DNA from 4 places in the Caulobacter sp. GW821-FHT12F03 genome. Region 4 is predicted to be linked to each of the others. Evidence: predicted binding sites of a transcription regulator. Region 4 holds the regulator's gene; each other region holds the start of a gene.

Region 1 (5,656 bases), on a different contig from region 4:
GAGGGCGGCATCGTCTATGTCGGCGGCCGCACCAAATCGACCATTCCGGGCGGCGGCGTCAGCCAGGGCGACTGGGACGGCTACCTGACGGCCTTCGCGCCGGATGCCAAGGGCGTGCCCAAGGCGCTGTTCACCAACCAGTTCGGCACGGCCGGCGCCGACACGGTCAGCGGCATCGTGGTCAGCGGCTCGACCGTGACCCTGGCCGGGGTCGAAAGCGGCCGCGGCACGCTGCGCAGCTTCAATGTCACCCCCACGACCACCACGACCGAGAAGATCGTCAACAGCGGGGTCATCACCGTCAACGTCACCAACACGACCAACGGCGTGTCCTCGACGACCACCAACGTCTACGGGGCGCCGGACGGGTCGGGGACCAGTTCGACGACGACCACGGTCAACACCTCGGCCGCCAGCTTCACGACCGGCGCCACCCGCGACCTGGGCGACATGCAGGGCGGCCAGATCGCCGGCATCGGCCTTGACGGCGGCGACCTGTGGATCGCCGGGACGACGCGCAACGCCGCGCTGTCGGTGTCGGGAAACACCCATGCCTACACGGGCGGCATGGACGCCTTCGCGGCGCGGATTTCGACAGATCTTTCAAGCACCTCGCAGGACCGGCTGAGTTATTTCGGCGGCACGGGCGACGACACGGTCACCGCCATGACGGTCGCGGACGGCAAGGTCTGGATCGCCGGCGGCGCCTCGGCCGACCAGCCCGGCGCGGCGGTGATCTCGACCCGGGACGGCTATCTGGCAGCCCTCGATGTCACCACCGGAACCGCCACCGTGCAGCGGCTGACCGGCAAGGACGGCATGGCCACGGCGACCTCGATCGCGGTCGACACCACCGGCGCCAGCGCCCTCGACAAGCTGGGCCTGCCCAAGGGCGCGCTGATGTACGCCGACTCGATCAAGGTCGCCTCGGCCACGGCCGCGCGGGCCGGCGACACCTTCCAGATCCGCACCGGCGAGGCCGGCCGCCTGGCCACCGTCACCTTCGAGGCCAGCGACACCCTCGACACCCTGGCCGCCAAGGTCCGCCGCGCCGCGGGCTCCAAGGCCAAGGTCGAGGTGGTCAGCGACGGCGACTTCAAGCGCCTGAAGATCACGCCGGCGACCAAGGCCTCGACCGTCGAGATCCTGCCGGGCAAGGGCGGGACCGATGCGCTCGGCGCGATCGGCCTGACGCCCGGCGTGGTGCGCAACACGATCATCGACGCCAACGGCAAGAGCGTCTCCGCCGACGGCGGCGGCCCGGTGTTCGGCCTGTCGCTGCCGGCCGAGCTCGACGTCAGCACCGAGGCCGCGGTGAAGAACGCCCTGACCGTGCTCGGCCAGTCGATGAGCAAGATTCGCGACGCCTACCGCCAGCTCGAGACCGCGGCCAAGCCGGAGTCGACCATCAAGGCCGGCGCGAGCGGCCCGGTCCCGGCCTATCTGACGAGCCAGATCTCCAACTATACGGCCGCGCTCAACCGTCTGACCGGCGGCGGATAATCCCGTCTGTCTTCACACGGACTTGAAAGCGACACGGCTGCAAGATAGCGATTGCAGCCATGGAATTTCTCAAGGACCGCCGGATCGTTCTGGCCATTGGCGGCGCCGTGGCGCTGCTGCTCGGCATCCTGATCGCGGCGACGATCATGCGCGGCGACAAGGGGCCGACCAAACCCCCGCCCGCGGCGACGGGCGGCCTCGTCGTGGAGACCGGTCGCGATGACGACACGAAGCTCGACCCGACGCGGCCGATCCGCTGTTTCGTCAACGGCGCCTTCGTCGGCGAGCTGACCCTGACCGACTGCGCCAAGCGCAACGGCGTGGCCACCGACGCCCTCGACGTCGGCGTCGACGAGACCGGGGCCCTGGCGGCGGCCAACCAGGCCGGCACGGTGCTCGCGCCCCTGCCGCCGGTGCAGACCGCGCCGCAGCAGCCGACCCCGACGGAAACGGGCGCCGGCCCCTCCGCGCCGGTCCAGGCCTCGGGCGACGCCTGCTGGCGCTACGCCGGCGGCGGCTGGTCGAAAATCGGCGCCATGGACCTCAACAGCTGCGTCCAGACCCTCTACGCCGGTCAGTGCGAACAGCGTGGCGGCGCCGCCTATGGCCGCTGGGGCGAGCAGACCCTGCGTCTGGTCCGTGACAAGGTGGAGATCTCGTCGGACAACCGTCGCTTCCGCACCCTGGTCGAGCAGGGCCCGGGCTGCGCCATTCCGCCGGTCGGTCAGTGAAGGGGCTTTCGATGTCCAGGTCTGTCGCGCTGCTCACGCTTGCCGCCGCCGCCGCGTTGCTGGGAGCCTGCGAGGCGCAGGTCGAGGCGCCGCTCGACCGCGGTGTCTGCTACGCGGTCGGGTCCGGCCCGGACGGCAAGATCAAGTTCAACGTGGTGGCGCGCAACCAGCCGGACATCGAGCATTGCGCGGCCCAGCTCGAGGGCGTGCGTCTGCGCTTCCTGCGCATGGGCGGCCAGACGCGCGAAATCTCCGGCGCCTACCAGGGCAGCTTCATCTTCCTGCGCAGCGAGGGGATCTTCCGCTCGCAGACCTGGGAAGGGAACCAGTACCTGATGCTGGTGCGCAGCGGCGACGGCCGCCTGGTGATCCCCGGCGCCGTGCAGCAACAGTAGCCGGCCCGGCGCGTTTTCGTCCGCGACAAGAATGCTGTGCATAAGCGCTTGCGGAAGAGAACAAAATGTGAACTGATGGCTTTTATAAATGGTTAACGCCCGCTAGTCTGGGCGTCAGATTCCGGCGCACAGGGTCGCCGGGCGTGAGAACAACGGAGCACTTCCCATGGCGGGCAGCGTCAACAAGGTCATTCTGGTCGGCAATCTGGGCAAGGATCCGGAAATCCGCACGCTCAACTCGGGCGACCGGGTGGCCAACCTCAGCCTGGCGACCTCGGAAACCTGGCGCGACCGGGCCAGCGGCGAGCGCAAGGAGCGCACCGAGTGGCACCGGGTCGTGATCTTCAACGACAACCTCGTGAAGGTCGCCGAGCAGTACCTGAAGAAGGGCTCGACGGTTTACATCGAGGGCGCGTTGCAGACGCGCAAATGGACCGACCAGCAGGGCGTCGAGAAGTACTCGACCGAAGTGGTGCTGCAGAAGTTCCGCGGCGAGCTGACCATGCTCGGCGGTCGCGGTGATTCCGCCGGCGGGATGCGCGACGAGGGCGGCGACTTCGGCGGCTACTCGGGCGGCGACCGCGCCCAGCCCAGCGGCCCCAAGGAGAGCTTCAGCGCCGACCTCGACGACGAGATCCCGTTCTAGGATCAGATTTTTCCTGTGCGGGTCCTTGTTCTCGGAGCCTCCGGGTTCATCGGGTCCCATGTCGCGGCGGCGCTGGCTGCCGGCGGACATCAGGTCCGGGCGGCGGCGCGTCGCCCGGATGCGGCAAGGCGGCTGGCCCCGACCCATGAATGGGTCCGGGCTGATTTCGCCGAACTTGTCGACCCCGCGCTCTGGCGGCCGCTTCTTGAGGGCGTGGACGTCGTGGTCAATTGCGTCGGCGTCCTGCAGGACGGAGCCGGCGATAGTCTGGTCGCGGCGCATGTCACCGGCCCGACAGCCCTGATCTCCGCCTGCGGACCTGCCGGCCCGCGCCGGATCATCCACCTGTCGGCGGTTGGAACGGACGAGGCTGTCGGCACCGGATACGGCCGGTCGAAACTGGCCACCGAAGGCCTGCTGAAGGACAGCGATCTCGACTGGGCGATCCTGCGCCCGTCGCTGGTCCTTGGCCGGGGCGTCTACGGGGGTTCGGCGATGCTCCGTGGTCTGGCCGCCTTTCCAATGATGATCCCCGTCGTCGGCGGCGCCGGCGCCTTTCGCCCCGTCGCCATGGATGATCTCTGCGCCGTTGTCGTCGCGATGGCGGAGACGGGCGAACCGCTGCGCCGGTCCGTGGACGTCGCGGGGCCCGAAGTCGTGAGCCTGACCGGTCTGCTGAGCGGGCTGCGCGGCTGGCTGGGACTTGCCCCGGCGCCGGTGGTGACGCTGCCGTCCTGGCTGGTCGCGCCCGTGGCCCGATTGGGGGATCTGGCCGGCTGGCTGGGCTGGCCATCGGCGCTCCGGACCACGTCGCTTCGGCAGATGGCCCATGACGTCGCAGGGCATCCGGCCAGCGCTGATCAACTCGCGGGCGTCGAGCCCCGATCGTTTTCCGCCTGGCTCACGTCAGCGCCGGCGACGGTTCAGGATCGCTGGCACGCGCGGCTCTACTTCGTTCGACCGCTGGCGATCCTGACCCTTGGCGCGTTCTGGATCGGAACGGGCCTGATCACCCTCGGTCCGGGCCATGACGCCGCCGTTGAGGTTCTACGACAGGCGGGATACGGGCCGGTTTCGCCAGTCGTGGCAGGGGGCGGCGCGCTGGTGGACATCGTGCTTGGCGGCCTGATGTGGATTCGTCGGTTTTCAGGCCGGGCGGCCCTGGCCACCACGCTGGTCAGCATCGGCTATCTGATCATGGGGACGGTGTCGGCCCCGCAACTCTGGCTCGACCCGCTGGGCCCCTGGCTGAAAATCCTGCCCGCCATTGTCCTGGCGCTCTTCGTCGCCGCCACGGACGACCGCCGATGACCCTCTATATTCTGCTCAAGCTGGTCCACATCATGTCGGGCGCGGTCCTGTTCGGCACGGGCGCGGGCATCGCCTTCTTCATGCTGGCCGCGCACCGGACCGGCGACGCCCCTACCGTGGCGGCGACCGCACGGATCGTGGTGCTGGCCGATTTTGTCTTCACCACCCCGGCGGTGATTGTGCAGCCGCTGACGGGCATCGCCCTGATCCTGCTACAGGGTTATTCGCCCACCGCGCCATGGTTGCTGGCGGTCTACGGGCTGTATCTGCTGATCGGGGTTTGCTGGCTGCCCGTCGTGGTCATTCAGATGCGAATCCGCCGGTTGGCGGAGGCCGCGGCTGCGGCCGGGCAGGCCTTGCCGCCGGCCTATCACCGCCTGTTCCGCATGTGGTTTCTGCTGGGCTGGCCCGCTTTTGCCGGCGTGACGGCCATCTACGGATTGATGATTGTGAGACCTGTATGGGTCTGATCCGCCTCATCGCGACCGATCTCGACGGCACGCTGCTGCGTGACGACGGGTCGATATCGGAGCGGACCCGCCGGGCGATCGGCGGGGCGCAGGCGGCCGGGCTGACAGTGGTCTTCGTGACCGCCCGTCCGCCCCGGGACGTGCACGCGATCGCCGACCACCTCGGCATCACCGGCATGGCGATCTGCTCCAACGGCGCCATCGTCCATGATCTGGCGACCGGGGAGACGCACCGGCATGAACGCCTGTGCCAGGATCTGGCCCGGTCGCTGGTGTCGGAGCTCCGCCTGGCCGAGCCCGGCGTGGCCTTCGCCACCGAGCACGGCCACCGGCTGGGGCAGGAGGCGCACTTTCCCGACCTGTTCGCCGACACGGTCCATCATCACGCGCGCCGCATCGATGACGCGGCGGCGCTGTGCGGCGAGGTGCTGACCAAGCTGCTGGTCCATCATCCCGATCATCACGTCGAGCATCTGGCGACCCGCATCCGGGGTCATCTCGGCGATCGCGGCGAGGTCATCTGGTCGGGCGCGCCGTTCGTCGAGATCGCCCCGTCGGGGGTGTCCAAGGCGTCGGGCCTCGCCTCGCTGTGCGCGCTGC
Region 2 (5,656 bases), on a different contig from region 4:
GGATGGCCACGGTCTGGCCCGGCGCGACGAGGTCTCCCTCGGCCACCTCGATGTGCCCCACCGTCGCCAGCAGCGGCGCGGCGACGCTGAACGCGCCGTCGAGGCTTTCGAACGCCGACTGGATTGCGACGGGCAGGGGAGCGGCGTCGACAGGCGCCGGCTCGACCTTCGGCAGCTTCGCCAGCAGGTCCGGCAGCTGCGTCTCAAGGAAGCGGGTCGTCGCCTGGCCGCCGGTCACCGCCGGCTCGGCCAGCACGGCGCGCAACAGCGGGGCGTTGGTCTCCACGCCGTCCAGCCGGAATTCGCCGAGCGCCCGGGCGGTGCGGGCGCAGGCGGACGCCATGGTGTCGCCCCGGCCGATGACCTTGGCCAGCAGGCTGTCATAGGCCGGGCTGGTGACGTAGCCGGCGTAGCCGTAGCCGTCGACGCGCACGCCCGGACCGCTCGGCGGCTCATAGGTGGCCAGTCGTCCGCCGCCGGGCAGGGTCGCGCCGTCGGCGGTCAGGGTTTCCAGGTTGACCCGCGCCTGGACGGCGAAGCCGCGCGGCTTCGGCGCTTCGGTCAGGCCCAGCTGGACGAGGGTCCTGCCCGCCGCCAGCTCGAACTGGACGCGAACCAGGTCGAGGCCGGTGACCTCCTCGGTGACCGTGTGCTCGACCTGCAGCCGGGCGTTGGTCTCGATGAAGGCGAAGCCCCCCTTGCCGTCGACGAGGAACTCGACGGTGGCCAGGGTGCGGTACTTCGTGGCCGCGCACAGCCGCTCGGCGGCCTCGTGCAGGGCCTTGCGCAGCGGTTCGGGCAGGATCGCCGGGGCGCTCTCGACGAGCTTCTGGTTGCGGCGCTGGATCGAGCAGTCGCGGTCGCCCACGGCCAGCACGGCCCGGCCGTCGGCCACCACCTGCACCTCGATGTGCCGCGCGTCGGCCACCAGCCATTCGGCGTAGACCGTCCCGTCGCCGAACGCCGCCAGCGCCTCGCGCGAGCAGGCGGCCAGGGCGAACTCGATCTCCGCCTCGGTCTGGACGATGCGCATGCCGCGCCCGCCGCCGCCGGCCACGGCCTTGAGCATCATCGGGCCGTTTTTGCGGAAGAAGGCGCGGGCGGCGGCCAGGTCGATCGGGCCCGTGCCGGCCAGCACCGGAACCTTGGCCTTGGCCGCCAGCGCCCGGGCCTTGGCCTTGTCGCCGAACAGCTCCAGCGCGTCGGGCGAGGGGCCGATGAAGGTGATCTTCGCGGCGGCGCAGGCGCGGGCGAAGGCGGCGTTCTCCGACAGGAAGCCGTAGCCCGGGTGGATGGCGTCGCACTTCGCCGCCTTCGCCGCGGCGATCACGCCGTCGATGTCGAGATAGGCCTTCACGCCGGAGCCCTTGAGGGCCACGGCCTCGTCGGCGGCCCGGACGTGCAGCGAGGCGGCGTCGTCCTGGGCGTGGATCGCGACGCTGACGATGCCCAGCTCCGCCGCCGCCCGGGCGATGCGGATGGCGATCTCGCCGCGGTTGGCGATCAGCACGCGCTTGAAGCTCAAGGGAATCCTCCGTCGGCTCATACAGCCGTTTGAGCGCACCATAGCGTCCCGGCTTGACTCTCCAAGTCCGCAGGGTGAGAACAAAAGCGGAACATTGGAGAACAGTCATGCCGGCGTCGCGGCTCGCCCGCCTCGCGGCCGTGAAGGGCCAGATCGCCGCTCTGGAAGCGGGGACTCGGACTCCATCCGCGGTTCTGCCGTTCGGCGACCCGCGCGTCGACGACTGTCTGCCGGGCGGCGGCCTGCCGCTCGGCCGCTGGCACGAGGTGACCGGCGGCGGGATGGATGTCGAGACGGGCGCCGCCACCGCCGGCTTCGCCGCCCTGCTGGCCCTGCCGCTGGCGGCGCGCGGGGCGGTGGTCTGGATCCTGCGGCGGGACGACCTCTACGCGCCGGGGCTGGAGACGCTGGGCTTTCCGGCCCGGCGGCTGATCCAGGTGCGGGCGCCGGACGATACGGCGGCCCTGATGGCGCTCGAGGACGCGCTCGGCTCGGCCGGGGTCGCCGCCGTGGCCGCCGAGATCGAGGACGTCGACCTGACCGCCGGCCGCCGGCTGCAACTGGCCTGCGAGAAGCACGGGGCGACCGGCTTCGTGATCCAGCGGCGGCCGTTCGGCGGGGCGGCCCGAAAGGGCGTCAGCGGCTCGGCGGCGGCGACGCGCTGGCGGGTCGCGGTCGCGGCCAGCGATCCTCCCGCGGGCGAACCGGGGCTGGGACCGCCCCGCTGGACCGCGACCCTCGAACGCTGCCGGGGCGGTCGCCCCGGTGAATGGACCTTTGAATGGCGGCAGGAGGCTGACCATGGCTCGCATCCTCTCGCTGTGGCTTCCGGACTGGCCGGTGACGGTGTGGAACCGCAGGACCGCGACCGGCTCAGGGCGTGATTCCAAATCCGCTCATCCCGGCGAAGGCCGGGACCCAGGCGTTTTTGGGATGGGTCGGACAGACTCGGGCGGATCAGAAAAAACCTGGGTCCCGGCCTTCGCCGGGATGAGCGGGAAAAATACACCGCTGGCGCTTTTGATCACCGAACGCGGCGCCCGCCGGCTGCACGCGCTCGACGCCGGGGCCCGGGCGCTGGGCCTCTACGCGGGGCAGAAGGCCGCCGACGCCGCGGCCCTGGTTCCGGAACTGGTCACCGCCGACGCCGATCCGGAGGGCGACGCGGCGGCGCTGACGGCGCTCGGCGACTGGTGCGTGCGGTTCTCGCCGGCCGTGGCGCCCGACGGGCCCGACGGGCTGGCGCTCGACATCACCGGCGTCTCACACCTGTGGGACGGCGAGGCGGCGATGCTCGAGGACCTGCTGGCGCGGCTGGCGGCCAACGGCATCCCGGCGCGCGGCGCGGTCGCCGACACCCTCGGCGCGGCCTGGGCCCTGGCGCGGTACGGCGAGGCGCCGGCCGTGGTCATCCCGCCGAACGGCCAGGCGCCCGTGCTCGCGCCGCTGCCGGTCGCGGCCCTGCGGCTGGATGCGGCGGCGACGGCGCAACTGCCCCGGCTGGGCCTGACCCGCATCGCGCGGCTGCTGGACCTGCCCCGGGCCCAGCTGACCCGGAGGTTCGGGCCGCTGGTGGTGCGAAGGCTCGACCAGGCCCTGGGCCGGGCCGAGGAGGCGCTGACCTATCGCCGGCCGCCGAGCCCCTGGTTCGACCGGCTGGCCTTCGCGGAGCCGATCAGCGTGCTCGATGACCTGGTCCGCGCGACCGGCGACATCGCCACGCGGCTGTGCGATCGGCTGACCACAGAGGGCCGGGGCGGGCGGCGGTTCGAGCTGACCTTCCACCGGCTGGACGGCAAGGCCTTCCCCGTGCGGGTCGGGCTGTCGACGCTCGGCCGCGACGCCCGCGCCCTGACCCGGCTGTTCGCGCCGAAGCTGGAGGCCATAGACCCCGGCTTCGGCATCGAGGTGGTGACCCTTTCGGCCGGCGGGGTGGAGCTGGTCTCCGCCGCCCAGGGACAGCTCGACAACAGCCGCGCGGCCATGGCCGAGGAGGGGCTGGCGGCGCTGGTCGACCGGCTGGCCAACCGGCTGGGCGAGGACCAGGTCTGGCGCGCCGAGGTGTTCGAGAGCCATGTGCCCGAACGGGCTTCACGCGCCTCGGCGCCCTTGTCGCCGTCGACCGCCGCCGGATGGGACCCCGACCGGCCGCGGCCGATCCGCCTGCTGGCCCGGCCCGAGGCGATCACCGCTCTGGCCGAGCTGCCCGACGCCCCGCCGGCGACCTTCACCTGGCGCGGCCGGCGTCATCGCGTGCGTCTGGCCGAGGGCCCCGAGCGCATCGCCGAGGAGTGGTGGCGCAAGCCGATCGACGAGGTCCGCACCGGCCTGATCCGCGACTACTACCGGGTCGAGGACGAGGTCGGCGGCCGCTACTGGATCTTCCGCGCGGGGCTCTACGGCGACCCCGAGATCACGGTGCGCTGGTGGCTGCACGGGGTGTTCGCGTGAGCCGCCCCTCCACCCGCTACGTCGAACTCCAGGCCACCACCAACTACAGCTTCCTGCGCGGGGCCTCGCATCCGGCCGAGCTGGTGGTCACGGCCCAGGCGCTCGGCGTCGAGGCGATCGGGATCACCGACCGCAACAGCCTGGCCGGGGTGGTGCGGGCCTGGGCGGCGGCGCGCGAACTGGGGGTGCGCAGCCTGACCGGTTGCCGGCTCGACTTCATGGACGGCACGCCCAGCCTGCTCTGCTACCCGTCCGACCGCGAGGCCTACGCCCGGCTGACCCGGCTGCTGAGCATCGGCCAGAGCGGGGCGGAGAAGGGCGAATGCGACCTGCTGCTCGATGACTTTCTCGACCAGTCCGAGGGGCAGCTGTGCCTGATCGTCCCGCCGCCGCGACTGGACGCGACGTTCGAGACCCGCGCGGCCGTCCTGGCGGGGGCGCTGAAGGGCCGGGTCTGGCTGGCGGCGTCGCGGCTGTTCGGCGCGCAGGACGCCCGGCGACTGCACCGTCTGGCCGGGCTGGCCGACCGCATCGGCGCGCCGATGGTCGCCACGGGGGACGTGCTCTACCACGCCGCCGAACGACGGCCGCTGCAGGACGTGCTGAGCTGCATCCGCGAGGGCTGCACCCTCGAGCAGGCCGGTTTCCGGCTGGAGGCCAACGCCGAGCGGCATGTGAAGTCGCCGGCCGAGATGGCCCGGCTGTTCGCCCGCTGGCCGGGCGCGGTGGAGCGCTCGGGCGAGATCGCCGACCGTATCGCCTTCGACCTCGGCGACCTGCGCGAGGAGTATCCCGATGAGCCCGTGCCGGCCGGCAAGACGGCCATGGAGCATCTGACCGACCTGGCCTGGAACGGCGCCCGCTGGCGCTATCCGGACGGCGTGCCGGACAAGGTCACCGCCCTGCTGCGCAAGGAGCTGAAGCTGATCGGCGAGCTGAAGTACCCGAACTACTTCCTCACCGTGCATGACATCGTCCAGTGGGCCCGCGCCCGGCCCGAGCCGATCCTCTGCCAGGGCCGCGGCTCGGCGGCCAACTCGGTGGTCTGCTTCTGCCTCGGGGTGACGGCCGTCGACCCGACCAAGAAGGACCAGGACCTGCTGTTCGCCCGTTTCCTGTCGAAAGAGCGCGGCGATCCCCCCGACATCGACGTCGACTTCGAGCACGAGCGGCGCGAGGAGGTGATGCAGTACATCTACAGGCGCTATGGTCGGCACAAGGCGGCCATCTGCGCCACCGTGATCCATTACCGGCCGCGCAGCGCCATCCGCGAGGTCGGCAAGGTGCTGGGCCTGACCGAGGACATCACCGCCGCCCTCGCCGGCACGGTCTGGGGCAGCTGGGGCGACGGCATCGCCGGGGATCACATCCGCCAGGTGGGGCTCGATCCGGACAATCCCGAGATCCGCCGCGCCACCACCCTGGCCGCCGAGCTGCTGACCTTCCCGCGCCATCTGTCACAGCACGTCGGCGGCTTCGTCCTGACCCGGCGGCGGCTCGACGAGACCGTGCCGATCGGCAACGCGGCGATGAAGGACCGCACCTTCATCCAGTGGGACAAGGACGACATCGACGCGCTGGAGCTGATGAAGGTCGATATCCTGGCGCTCGGCATGCTGACCTGCCTGAAGCGCGGCTTCGACCTGCTGAACCTGCATCACGGCGAGACGCTGCGGCGTA
Region 3 (5,656 bases), on a different contig from region 4:
CGCCCAGCTGTTCGTGACCGCCGACGGCGAGACGGTCGCCCGGGCCAACGCCACCTTCCGCGTCATCGGCGGCTGAGGTCAGCCCAGGGCGATCTCACGGCCGATGCCGATGGCCGCCAGAAAGTCCGGGTCGTGGCTGACCACCAGCAGAGCCCCGTCGTAACCGGCCAGCGCCGCCTCGACCGCCTCGATCGACTGCAGGTCCAGATGGTTGGTCGGCTCGTCGAGAATCAGCAGCTGCGGCGGCTCCGGCGACGACAACACGCAGGCCAGCGCCGCGCGCAGCCGTTCCCCGCCACTCAGCGAGCCGACCGTCTGGTGCGCGGCGGTGTTGCGGAACAGGAAGCGGGCCAGCGCCGCCTGGGCGTCATTGACCGAGGCGGCGGGATTGAGCCGCTGGAAGGCCTGCAGGATCGTCTCGTCGTCGCGCACCACGGCGGTCTTCTGGTCGAGCAGCACCGAGCGCGCGCCGCAGGTGATCCTTCCCGCCACGGGGACGAGCTCCCCGGCCGCCAGCCGGATCAGGGTCGTCTTGCCGGCGCCGTTGGGTCCGGTCACCGCGACCCGCTCGGGTCCGACGATCTTCAGCGACAGGTCCGACAGGATCGGCGTCTCGCCGTAGCCGAACGCCACGTACTCGAAGGCCAGCACGGTCTTGCTCGCCGCGAGCCCTGAGGACGGCAGGGCGAAGGCCAGCGCCCGCACCTGTTCGACCCGCGCCCGCGCCGCCGCCAGCGCCTCGGCCGCCGCATCCCGCTGGCGTTCGGCCAGCCGCTCGCCCCGGGCGCCGCTGTTCTCGGCCCGCTCGGCCATGGCGCCGAGCAGGATCTTCGGGGCCGAGCCCGAGGCTGCGTACTTGCGGCCGGCAGAGTCGCGCCGGTCCTTGCGTTCGCGCGCCTGCTGGGCGTCGCGTTCGATGCGGCCGGCCACGCGTTCGGCGTCGCCCAGCGCCCGTTCGGCCGCCGCCCGTTCCTCGGCCTTCCGCTCGACGTAGAGGTCGTAGTTGCCGCCATAGACCCGCGCGCCGAGCCCCGAGAGCTCGACGATGCGGTCCATCTCGCGCAGCAGCGCCCGGTCGTGGCTGACCACCACCGCCCCGCCCCGCCAGCGCCGCAGGACGCCGACGAGGAAGGCCCGCGCCTCGGCATCGAGATTGTTGGTCGGCTCGTCGAGCAGGATGACGTCCGGCGCGCTGACCAGCAGCGCCGCCAGGGCCAGCCGCGTCAGCTGGCCGCCGCTGAGGCTGTCGCCCGGCCGGTCATAGGCAAGGCCGGGCAGACCGACCTCGATCAGCGCGTCGTCGATCCGCGCGGGCAGGTCCCAGTCGGCCTCGGCGAAGTCCTCGTCATCGGCCGTTCCGGCCTCGACCCGGGCCAGCCGCGCGAGGCCGTCGGCGACGCCCAGAAGGTCCGCTACCGTCGCGCCCGGCGGCGGCGCCAGCGTCTGGCGCAGCACGCCGATCCGGCCCGCGCGGCTGATGCGGCCTGAGGCGGGGGCCTGCTCGCCGGTGAGCAGGCGCAGCAGCGTGGACTTGCCCACGCCGTTGCGACCGACGAGGCCGGTGCGTTCCCGCCCGAAGGCGAGGCTCACGTTGTCGAAGAGAAGACGGCCGTCAGGCGTCGAGGCGGAGACGGCGTCCAGAACGAGACTGGTGGAGATCCGGGGAGACATGGGCGCTCACGGGCAGGGACAGGGAAACGGCGAAGCGATTTTCCATGCTGCGATCCACGAGAGCCTCCCTTGGGTGACCGGCCCGGCGCCGGACCCCCGATATAGGCCATCGCCGGCGCGGCGCAAAGACGCGGCCGGGTGGCCAGGGGCGCAGCGGAGGACTATCTGACGCCCATGAGCGATCCCCTCGCCTTCCAGGCCACGGCCTATTCGCCCGAAGAAGCCCGCGCGCGCCGCGCCGACGCCATCGCGCGCGCCAAGGCGGCGACGGGCATCGACGAGGCGCTGATCTCCGACCTTGTCGAGGCCTTCTACCAGCGGGTGCGGGCCGACCCGCTGCTGGGGCCGGTGTTCGCCGAGAGGATCGCCGACTGGGGGCCGCACCTGGCGCAGATGAAGGTGTTCTGGGGTTCGGTGGCGCTGGCCACCGGCGCCTACCAAGGGCGGCCGATGCCCAAGCACATGCGGCTGCCGGTCGACGCGCGCCATTTCGACCGCTGGCTGGCGCTGTTCGAGGATACGGCCCGCTGGCTATGCACGCCGCTGGCCGCCGAGCATTTCATCGTCCGCGCCCGCAACATCGCCGAGAGTCTCGAACTGGGCGTGGCCAACGCCAGCGGCGTGATGCTCGGCGTCGGCGAACGGTTCGTGCGGCCGGACTGAAAGTCAGCAAGAACCGGGTCGCGGCCCGCCGCGCGCCTGACCAGACTGGAACCCCTCAACAGAGGAGTCCCCATGTCCTACGTCGTCACCGGCCTGTCGCCCGAGCCCTTCGCCCCGCTGTTCGGCCTCGACGAGGCCGCTCTGGCCACGCGCGGCGTCATCCGCATGACCGTCGACAGCAAGCCCGGCTTTCCGTGTCGCATCACGCTGGAGGACGCGGACCCGGGCGAGACGGTGCTGCTGCTCAACCACGAGCACCATGCCGCCGAGACCCCCTACCGATCGCGCCACGCCATCTTCGTGCGCGAGGCCGCGGCGTCGCCGGCCCGGTTCGAGGACGACCTGCCGCCGGCGCTGAAGGCGCGCCTGCTGGCGATCCGGGCCTACGACAAGGCCGGCATGATGATCGACGCCGAGATTGTCGAGGGCGCGCAGGCCGGGCCGCTGATCGAGCGCTTCCTCGCCGACCCGCGCGCGGCCTATCTGCACGCCCACAACGCCCGGCGGGGCTGCTTCGCGGCGCGCATCGACCGGGGCTGATGACAGGGTGGTGTCAGCAGGATCGGCCCCTGCTGACATCATGCCGCCGCGTTCCCACAATGTTCTTGTGCAATTGGCGAGTCTGCGCACTACATATAGCCGTTGCGCCGCGCTTCCTTCTGGCCGGCTGAGCGTTCCTCCCGGTGACCATGGCCGACCATCAGAATTTCATCCGCGTGCGCGGCGCGCGGGAGCACAATCTCAAGAATGTCAGCGTCGACATTCCCCGCGGCGAGCTGGTGGTGATCACCGGCCTGTCGGGCTCGGGCAAGTCGTCGCTGGCGTTCGACACCATCTACGCCGAGGGACAGCGCCGCTACGTCGAGAGCCTGTCGGCCTACGCCCGCCAGTTCCTCGAACTGATGAGCAAGCCGGACGTCGACCTGATCGAGGGCCTGTCGCCGGCCATCTCGATCGAACAGAAGACCACAAGCCGCAATCCGCGCTCGACCGTCGGCACGGTGACCGAGATCCACGACTACATGCGCCTGCTTTGGGCGCGGGTCGGGGTGCCCTATTCGCCGGCCACCGGCCTGCCGATCGAGAGCCAGACCGTCAGCCAGATGGTCGACAAGCTGACCGCCCTGCCCGAGGGCGAGCGGCTGTACCTGCTGGCCCCCGTCGTCCGCGGCCGCAAGGGCGAGTACCGCAAGGAGATCGCCGAGTGGCGCAAGCTCGGCTTCCAGCGTCTGAAGATCGACGGCGTGCTCTATCCGATCGAGGACGCGCCAGAGCTCGACAAGAAGTTCAAGCACGACATCGACGTGGTCGTGGACCGGCTGGTGACCAAGAACGGCCTGGAGCAGCGCTACGCCGACAGCATCGAGCAGGCCCTGCGCCTGGCCGACGGCATCGCGGTGGCCGAATGGGCCGACATCGCCGAGGGCGCCAGCGAGCCGCACCGCATCCTGTTCTCAGAGAAGTTCGCCTGCCCGGTCAGCGGCTTCACCATCAGCGAAATCGAGCCGCGGCTGTTCTCGTTCAACAACCCGTTCGGGGCCTGCCCGGCCTGTGACGGCCTGGGGGCCAAGTTGGCGTTCGACGCCGACCTGGTGGTGCCGGACAAGGACAAGACCCTGCACAAGGGCGCCGTGTCGCCCTGGGCCAAGGGCCCCTCGCCGCTCTACACCCAGACGCTGCAGGCGCTGGCGCGGCACTATGGTTTCTCGATGGACGCGCCCTGGCACAGCCTGTCGGCCGAGGCCCAGAAGGTCGTGCTGTACGGAACCGGGACCGAGAAAATCCACTTCGTCTACGACGACAACGCCCGCAAGTATGAGGTCAACAAGCCGTTCGAGGGCGTGTTGCCGAACCTTGAGCGGCGCTGGCGCGAGACCGACTCCAGCTGGGTCCGCGAGGAGCTGGGCCGCTACCAGTCGGACACGCCCTGCGACGTCTGCCACGGCGCGCGCCTCAAGCCCGAGGCTCTGGCGGTCAAGATCGGCCAGCGCAACATCGCCGAGGTCAGCACCCTGGCCATCCGCCAGGCCAAGGCCTGGTTCGAGGCGCTCGAAGGCCAGCTGACCGACAAGCAGATGGAGATTGCCCGGCGGATCCTGAAGGAGATCAACGACCGCCTGCGCTTCCTCGTCGACGTCGGTCTCGACTACCTGAACCTCTCGCGCGGCTCGGGCACCCTGTCCGGCGGCGAGAGCCAGCGCATCCGCCTGGCCAGCCAGATCGGCAGCGGCCTGACCGGCGTGCTCTATGTGCTGGACGAGCCGTCGATCGGCCTGCACCAGCGCGACAACACCCGCCTGCTGCAATCACTGCGCGGCCTGCGCGATCTCGGCAACTCGGTGCTGGTGGTCGAGCACGACGAGGAAGCCATCCTCACGGCCGACTATGTCATCGACATGGGCCCCGCCGCAGGCGTGCACGGCGGCAATATCATCGCCGAGGGCAAGCCCGACGACATCATGGCCAACCCGGCCAGCATCACCGGCCAGTATCTGACCGGGACGCGCGAGATCGCCGTACCCGAGCAGCGCCGGCCGATCTCGAAGAAACATGTGCTGCGCGTCGTCGGCGCCACCGGCAACAACCTCAAGAGAGTCACCGGCGAGATCCCGGTCGGCACCTTCACCTGCATCACCGGGGTCAGCGGCGGCGGCAAATCGACCTTCACCATCGAGACCCTCTACAAGGCCGCCGCGCGCCGGCTGAACAACGCCAGCGAGGCCCCCGCCCCCTACGAGAAGATCGAGGGGCTGGAGAACTTCGACAAGGTCATCGACATCGACCAGAGCCCGATCGGCCGCACGCCGCGCTCGAACCCGGCCACCTATACCGGCGCCTTCCAGCCGATCCGCGACTGGTTCAGCCAGCTGCCGGAAAGCAAGGCGCGCGGCTACGGCCCGGGCCGGTTCAGCTTCAACGTCAAGGGCGGCCGCTGCGAGGCCTGCCAGGGCGACGGCCTGATCAAGATCGAGATGCACTTCCTGCCCGACGTCTACGTCACCTGCGACGTCTGCAAGGGCAAACGCTACAACCGCGAGACGCTCGAGATCCTGTTCAAGGGCAAGTCGATCGCCGACATCCTGGACATGACCGTCGAGGAGGCCGCCGACTTCTTCAAGGTCGTGCCGCCGGTGCGCGACAAGATGGAGACGCTCAAGCGCGTCGGCCTCGGCTACATCCACGTCGGCCAGCAGGCGACCACCCTGTCCGGCGGCGAGGCGCAGCGCGTCAAGCTGTCCAAGGAGCTGAGCAAGCGGGCCACCGGACGGACGCTCTACATCCTCGACGAGCCGACCACCGGCCTGCATTTCGAGGACACCAA
Region 4 (5,656 bases):
CGCTACCACAGCCTGGCGGTGCCGAAAGAGAGCCTGCCCGACGTGCTGGAAGTCACCGCCTGGACCGACGACGGCGAGATCATGGGCTTCCAGCACAGGACCCGGCCGGTGTTCGGCGTGCAGTTCCATCCCGAGTCCATCGCCACCGAGGGCGGCCACCATCTGCTGGCCAACTTCCTCGACCTGGCCGGCGTGAAGCGCGGCGAGACGGTCTAGACCGTGTCCGACGCCTTCAAGCCCCTGCTGAGCCGTCTGGCCGACGGCGCGACCCTGTCCGAGGCCGACGCCGAGGCCTTCTTCAGCGCCTGCCTGCGCGGCGAGCCGACCCCGGCCCAGGTCGCCGCGGCGGTCACCGCCATCCGCCTGCGCGGCGAGACGGTCGGCGAGATCGTCGCCTGCGCCCGGGCCATGCGCCGGGCCGCGGTGAATCTCGACCTGCCCTACGAGACGGTCGACGTCTGCGGCACCGGCGGCGACGGCCTGCACACCCTGAACATCTCCACCGCGGTCGGCTTTGTGGCCGCAGGCGGCGGGCTCAAGGTGGCCAAGCACGGCAACCGGGCGATCACCTCGAAGTCCGGCACGGCCGATGTGCTGGCGGCGCTGGGCGTCAACATCGATCCGGGCCTCGACAAGCAGCGCGCGGCCCTCGACCAGGCCGGCATCTGCTTCCTGTTCGCCCAAGCCCATCACGGGGCGATGAAGCACGTCTCGCCGATCCGCCAGCAACTGGGTTTCCGTACGATTTTCAACCTGTTGGGGCCGTTGACCAATCCTGCCGGCGCGCGGCGGCAGGTGGTCGGGGTCTCGGCCCCGCGCTTCGTCGAACCGATCGCCCAGGCGCTGGGCGCGCTCGGCGCCGTGCGGGCCTGGTCGGTGCACGGCCAGGGCATGGACGAGCTGACCACCACCGGCGAGACCGAGGTCGCCGAGTGGCGCGACGGCGGCGTCCGGCGCTTCCAGATCACGCCGGAAGCCGTTGGATTGCCTCGCGGTTCGCTCGCCGACCTCACGGGCGGAGACCCGGCGTTCAACGCCGCCGCCCTGCGCGACCTGCTGAACGGCAAGACCGGGGCCTATCGCGACATCGTGCTGCTCAACGCCGCCGCGGCCTTCCTCGTGGCCGACACGGTCGAGACCCTGCGCGAAGGCGTCGAGCTGGCCGGGACGGTGATCGACGACGGCCGGGCGCTCAAGGCGCTCGAGACCCTGATCGCGGTGACCGCATGACCGATATCCTCGCGACGATCGCCGCCTACAAGCGCGACGAGGTGGCCGAACGGAAGCGCGCCCGGCCGTTGAGCGAGGTCGAGGCGGCCGCGAAGGCCGCGAGCGCGCCGCGCGGCTTCAAGGCCTCGCTGGAGCGCCATCACGCGCCGGGAAAACTGGCGCTGATCGCGGAAATCAAGAAGGCCAGCCCGTCCAAAGGCCTGATCCGCGCCGATTTCGACCCGCCGGCCCTCGCCCGCGCCTACGAGGCCGGCGGTGCGGCCTGCCTGTCGGTGCTGACCGACGGCCCGAGCTTCCAGGGCGCCGACAGCTATCTGGTCGCCGCCCGGGCGGCGGTCGCCCTGCCCTGCATCCGCAAGGACTTCCTCGTCGACCCCTGGCAGGTGGCCGAAAGCCGGGCACTCGGCGCCGACGCCATCCTGGTCATCCTGGCGATGATTGACGACGACTTGGCCGCCGACCTCATGTCAGAAGCCGCCCGCTTCGGCATGGACGCCTTGGTCGAGGTGCATGACGATGCCGAGATGAACCGCGCCGGCGCCCTGGGCGCGACGCTGGTGGGCGTGAACAACCGCGACCTGCGCACCTTCACCGTCGATCTGGCCATCACCGAGCGCCTCGCCAGGCGGGCGCCGAAGGAGGCCCTGCTGGTCACCGAAAGCGGCCTGTTCACCGCCGCCGACGCGGCCCGGCTGGAAGCCTGCGGCGCCAGGGCGATGCTGGTCGGCGAGAGCCTGATGCGTCAGGCCGACGTGGAATCGGCCACGCGGGCGCTGCTGGGTTAGGCCACCAGCCGACCTTCCGCCCTACCCGGCCCTCACCGCCGCCGGCCGCAGGGATTCCACCTCGCCGGGCGGGCGGACCTTCCGGCCCATGGTCCAGTTGGACTGCATCCGCACCTTGGGATTGGGCGCGCTCCAGATCTCGCCGCTGTCATCCAGCGCCACGACCCAGATCAGATGGTGTTCGGGGCCGTAGTCGATGACGGCGATGGCCTGGCCGGGGCCCTTGCCCTCGACGGTCATGGGAATCGGGCTGTGGAGTTCGGTGAACGACATGGTCTCTCAGGGGCTGGGGTTCCCTTCGAGAACGATCCGCAAGCGCCCGTGTTCCTTGGACTTTTTTCGACATTCCGGCCGTTAACTTGACAGAAACCAAGAACACCTAGAGAACATCCAAGGTTGTTAGCGGTTTGTTCCGCGACAGATTCGCCAGCGAGGCCGGTCATGCTCACCCGCAAGCAGCACGAACTGCTCATGTTCATCCACGAGCGGATCAAGGAGACCGGCGTCTCCCCGTCGTTCGACGAAATGAAGGAGGCGCTCGATCTTGCCTCCAAGTCCGGCATCCACCGGCTGATCACGGCGCTGGAGGAACGCGGCTTCCTGCGCCGCCTGCCGCACCGGGCCCGGGCGCTGGAAGTGACCAAGCTGCCGCAGCAGGCGACGACCTCGGCGCCATCCGGCGGCCGGCAGGCGTTCAAGCCGCAGGTGGTCCCGGGCGACAAGCTCACGACCCCGCCGCCGTCGGCCATCGCCAATGATGTGCGCGAAATTCCGCTGCTCGGCCGCATCGCCGCCGGCTCGCCGATCGAGGCGCTGCAGGTCGAACGCGACAAGATGCTGGTGTCCGAGAGCATGCTCGGCGCCGGCGAACACTATGTGCTCGAGGTCCAGGGCGACTCGATGATCGAGGCCGGCATCCTCGACGGCGACTTCGTGCTGATCCGCAAGACTGACACCGCCCACAGCGGCGAGATCGTCGTGGCCCTGGTCCAGGGCGAGGAAGCCACCCTCAAGCGCCTGCGCCGCAAGGGCGCCTCGATCGCGCTGGAAGCGGCCAACCCCAAGTACCAGACGCGGGTCTATGGCCCCGACCAGGTCGAGGTCCAGGGCAAGCTGGTCGGGCTGATCAGGAAGTATCACTGACGGCCGCCGATATTGCTCCCCACGTCGTGGGGAGCTGTCACGCGGAGCGTGACTGAGGGGTGGCGCTGGGGTACGGCGCCTAGGCGGAACGCAGGCCGGAAGCCATCAGCCCTGATCCGGAATGATGATACGCCCTTAAGGCCTTGATGGAATTGAAGCTCCGGTCGGTCGTCCTGGTCAAGGACGAGCCCTCCGGGCTCGCCGCTGCGCGGCCGCGAAGCGGTCCTTGAGCAGGTCGTCCGCCGGAGCAACACTGGCCGTCAAGACATCAGGGCGGAGTCCGCCGCGCGTCGTCTGACCTGTCTGTCCACGGCCGCCGCCCGCGCACGTCGTTCGCCCAGCGCACCCGCCACCCGTCCCGCGTCCGCCACAGCTCCGCCGCGCCGCCGGCCGCGAAGTCGTCGGCCGTCAGCAGGAACGCCCCCTCGCAGCCGCGCCAGGGCCCCGTCGAGCGCAGCACGACCAGCCGTCCCGGCGCGCAAAGCTCATCGAATTCAGCCGGCTTCGGCGGTTTCTTTCGCGCCCACAGCGCCACGTCCGGCCCTTTGCCCGGCAGGCAGGCGAAGCGGTCGCAGGCGAACAGGGCGTCCCGCGCGGCCTCCGGGTCCTCGGCGATCGTGAGTCCGCGTCGCCGGCTCCACAGATCGGCGGCGAAGCGGCGGGCGTCGGGGCGCAACAGGACGGCCTGACGCTCCACACGCACGGCCGCGGCCGCGCCGTCCGAGGCGATCCACACGTCGGGCGGCGCGGGCCTCGGCCAGACCAGCACCGCCATCGCCATCGGCGCGCCAAGCCAGCGCAGGCGACCCTTCCACAGGCACAGCAGCATGATGCCGAGGAAAGCTGTCGGCAGGGCCGCCGCCGGGCCGCTGGCGATGGTCACCTGGGCGCCGGGCTGGGCGGCGGTCTGGTGCGCCACGGCGGTCATGGCGTCGATGCCCTGCCCGGCGACCCACAGGAACGGCCCGCCCAGCCCCAGCGGCTCCAGCGCCGCGCCGAGCGCCAGGAACGGCATGATGACGAAGCTCGACAGCGGCGAGACCAGCAGGTTGGCGATCAGGCCGTAGCTGGCCATGCGGTTGAAGTGGTGCATGGCGAACGGTCCGGTCGCCAGGCCGGCGACGAAGCTGGCCGCGACGGCCGCCGTCAGCCACAGCGCCGCCGCCTGCGGCGCGCGAATCCACCAAGGAGCAGAGATCTCGCGCACGGTGCGCGGCCAGGCCTCGGCCAGGGCGACCAGCGCCGTTGTGGCGGCGAACGACATCTGGAAGCCCGGCGCGGCCGCGGCCTCGGGCTGCAGGGCGAGAATGATCAGCGCCGCCACGGCCAGCGCGCGCAGGCTGATCGCCTGCCGGTCGACGAGGACGGCGGCGAAGGCCACGGCGGCGGTGATCGCCGCGCGCTCGGCCGGCGGCGGCGCGCCGGACATCACCAGATAGGTGCCCACGGCCAGCAGTCCGGCCAGGGCGGCGATCTTCTTGCCCGGCAGGCGCAGCGCCAGCCAGGGCACGAGGGCGATGCCGAGCCGCACCGCCGCGAACACGAAGCCGCCGACGATGGCCATGTGCAGGCCGGAGATGGAGAGAATGTGCGCCAGCCCCGAGGCGCGCATGTCGGCCGTCTGCTGCGCCGGCACCCAGGCCTCATGGCCGGTGACCATGGCCGCGCCGATGCCGCCGCTGGTCGGGCCCATGCGGGCGACGATGCGCTGCGCCAGCCGCCAGCGGGCGGCATTGACGGCCATCGCCAGCCGCAGCCGCAGGGGCGCGCGCGGCAGCGTCGCCTCAGACGGCGCGCCGAGACTGAAACCGACCCCGCCCACGCGATCGAACCAGGCGTCACGGGCGAAGTCATAGGCCCCCGGGCTGGCCGGCGCCGGCGGCGGGCCGAGCATGGCCAGCACCCGCACGGCCGATCCCGGCGGCGCGGGCGCGATGCCGTCGCGCAGTGTGACCCGCACCCGCACCGGCGTCTCCGCCGGCGCCACGCCCGAGACCCTCACCGGCGCCAGCAGCAGCCGCATGCCGCCGGCGCCGGGGCTCGGCACATCGACCACCCAGCCCTCGATGACCCGCGCGGTCTGGACCGCCGGCGCGATCGGCGCAGCGACGCGATCGGCGCGCCCCTTTCCCGCCAGGAACCCCGCCGCGGCGAAGGCCAGCAGCGTGGCGGCGATCACCGGCGCGCCCGCGCCCCAGCGCCGGGCGGCGAGCACCCGTCCGCCGATCGCCAGCGCGGCCAGGGCCAGCGCCAGCCACAACGGCGGCTCGACCCGCAGGGTCAGGTAACCGGCCGCGCCGAGACCGAACGCCACCGGCGTCCACAGCGTCCAGCGACTGGCCTGCGCGGCGAATTCGGCCCGTAGCGCCGCGAGGCTATGTGCGGCGCGAGCGACCGTGTTAAGAGGCCGCCCCAATCCAGCAGACCCCACCGAGATGTCCGACTCCAAGCCCGTCGTCACCCGTATCGCCCCCTCGCCGACCGGCTCGATGCACATC

The links. The regulator LexA, encoded in region 4, represses DNA repair genes until DNA is damaged. The targets are predictions, from matches to a motif close to ATGTTCNCNANNTGTTCT.
Region 1: a site for LexA is predicted at 2,687-2,704, ahead of ssb (single-stranded DNA-binding protein). Genes of this name have one in related genera too.
Region 2: a site for LexA is predicted at 1,603-1,620, ahead of AC1RN0_RS05555 (ImuA family protein). Genes of this name have one in related genera too.
Region 3: a site for LexA is predicted at 2,923-2,940, ahead of uvrA (excinuclease ABC subunit UvrA). Genes of this name have one in related genera too.

What each region holds. Positions count from the first base shown of each region.
Region 1 covers NZ_JBXAQC010000007.1:122,375-128,030, reverse strand. Annotated here, with positions in the region: gene AC1RN0_RS15885 (autotransporter outer membrane beta-barrel domain-containing protein) at 1-1,503, shown strand, start outside; gene AC1RN0_RS15880 (hypothetical protein) at 1,563-2,234, shown strand; gene AC1RN0_RS15875 (hypothetical protein) at 2,246-2,629, shown strand; gene ssb (single-stranded DNA-binding protein) at 2,796-3,275, shown strand; gene AC1RN0_RS15865 (SDR family oxidoreductase) at 3,291-4,586, shown strand; gene AC1RN0_RS15860 (DUF2269 family protein) at 4,583-5,056, shown strand; gene AC1RN0_RS15855 (Cof-type HAD-IIB family hydrolase) at 5,047-5,656, shown strand, end outside.
Region 2 covers NZ_JBXAQC010000002.1:28,001-33,656, reverse strand. Annotated here, with positions in the region: gene AC1RN0_RS05560 (acetyl-CoA carboxylase family protein) at 1-1,525, opposite strand, end outside; gene AC1RN0_RS05555 (ImuA family protein) at 1,633-2,409, shown strand; gene AC1RN0_RS05550 (DinB/UmuC family translesion DNA polymerase) at 2,516-3,976, shown strand; gene AC1RN0_RS05545 (error-prone DNA polymerase) at 3,973-5,656, shown strand, end outside.
Region 3 covers NZ_JBXAQC010000001.1:1,031,976-1,037,631, reverse strand. Annotated here, with positions in the region: gene AC1RN0_RS05090 (PaaI family thioesterase) at 1-76, shown strand, start outside; gene AC1RN0_RS05085 (ABC-F family ATP-binding cassette domain-containing protein) at 79-1,671, opposite strand; gene AC1RN0_RS05080 (group III truncated hemoglobin) at 1,846-2,334, shown strand; gene AC1RN0_RS05075 (DUF1203 domain-containing protein) at 2,407-2,874, shown strand; gene uvrA (excinuclease ABC subunit UvrA) at 3,024-5,656, shown strand, end outside.
Region 4 covers NZ_JBXAQC010000003.1:166,313-171,968, reverse strand. Annotated here, with positions in the region: gene AC1RN0_RS09425 (aminodeoxychorismate/anthranilate synthase component II) at 1-216, shown strand, start outside; gene trpD (anthranilate phosphoribosyltransferase) at 220-1,230, shown strand; gene trpC (indole-3-glycerol phosphate synthase TrpC) at 1,227-2,015, shown strand; gene AC1RN0_RS09410 (hypothetical protein) at 2,037-2,288, opposite strand; gene lexA (transcriptional repressor LexA) at 2,457-3,158, shown strand; gene AC1RN0_RS09400 (ComEC/Rec2 family competence protein) at 3,427-5,574, opposite strand; gene gltX (glutamate--tRNA ligase) at 5,594-5,656, shown strand, end outside.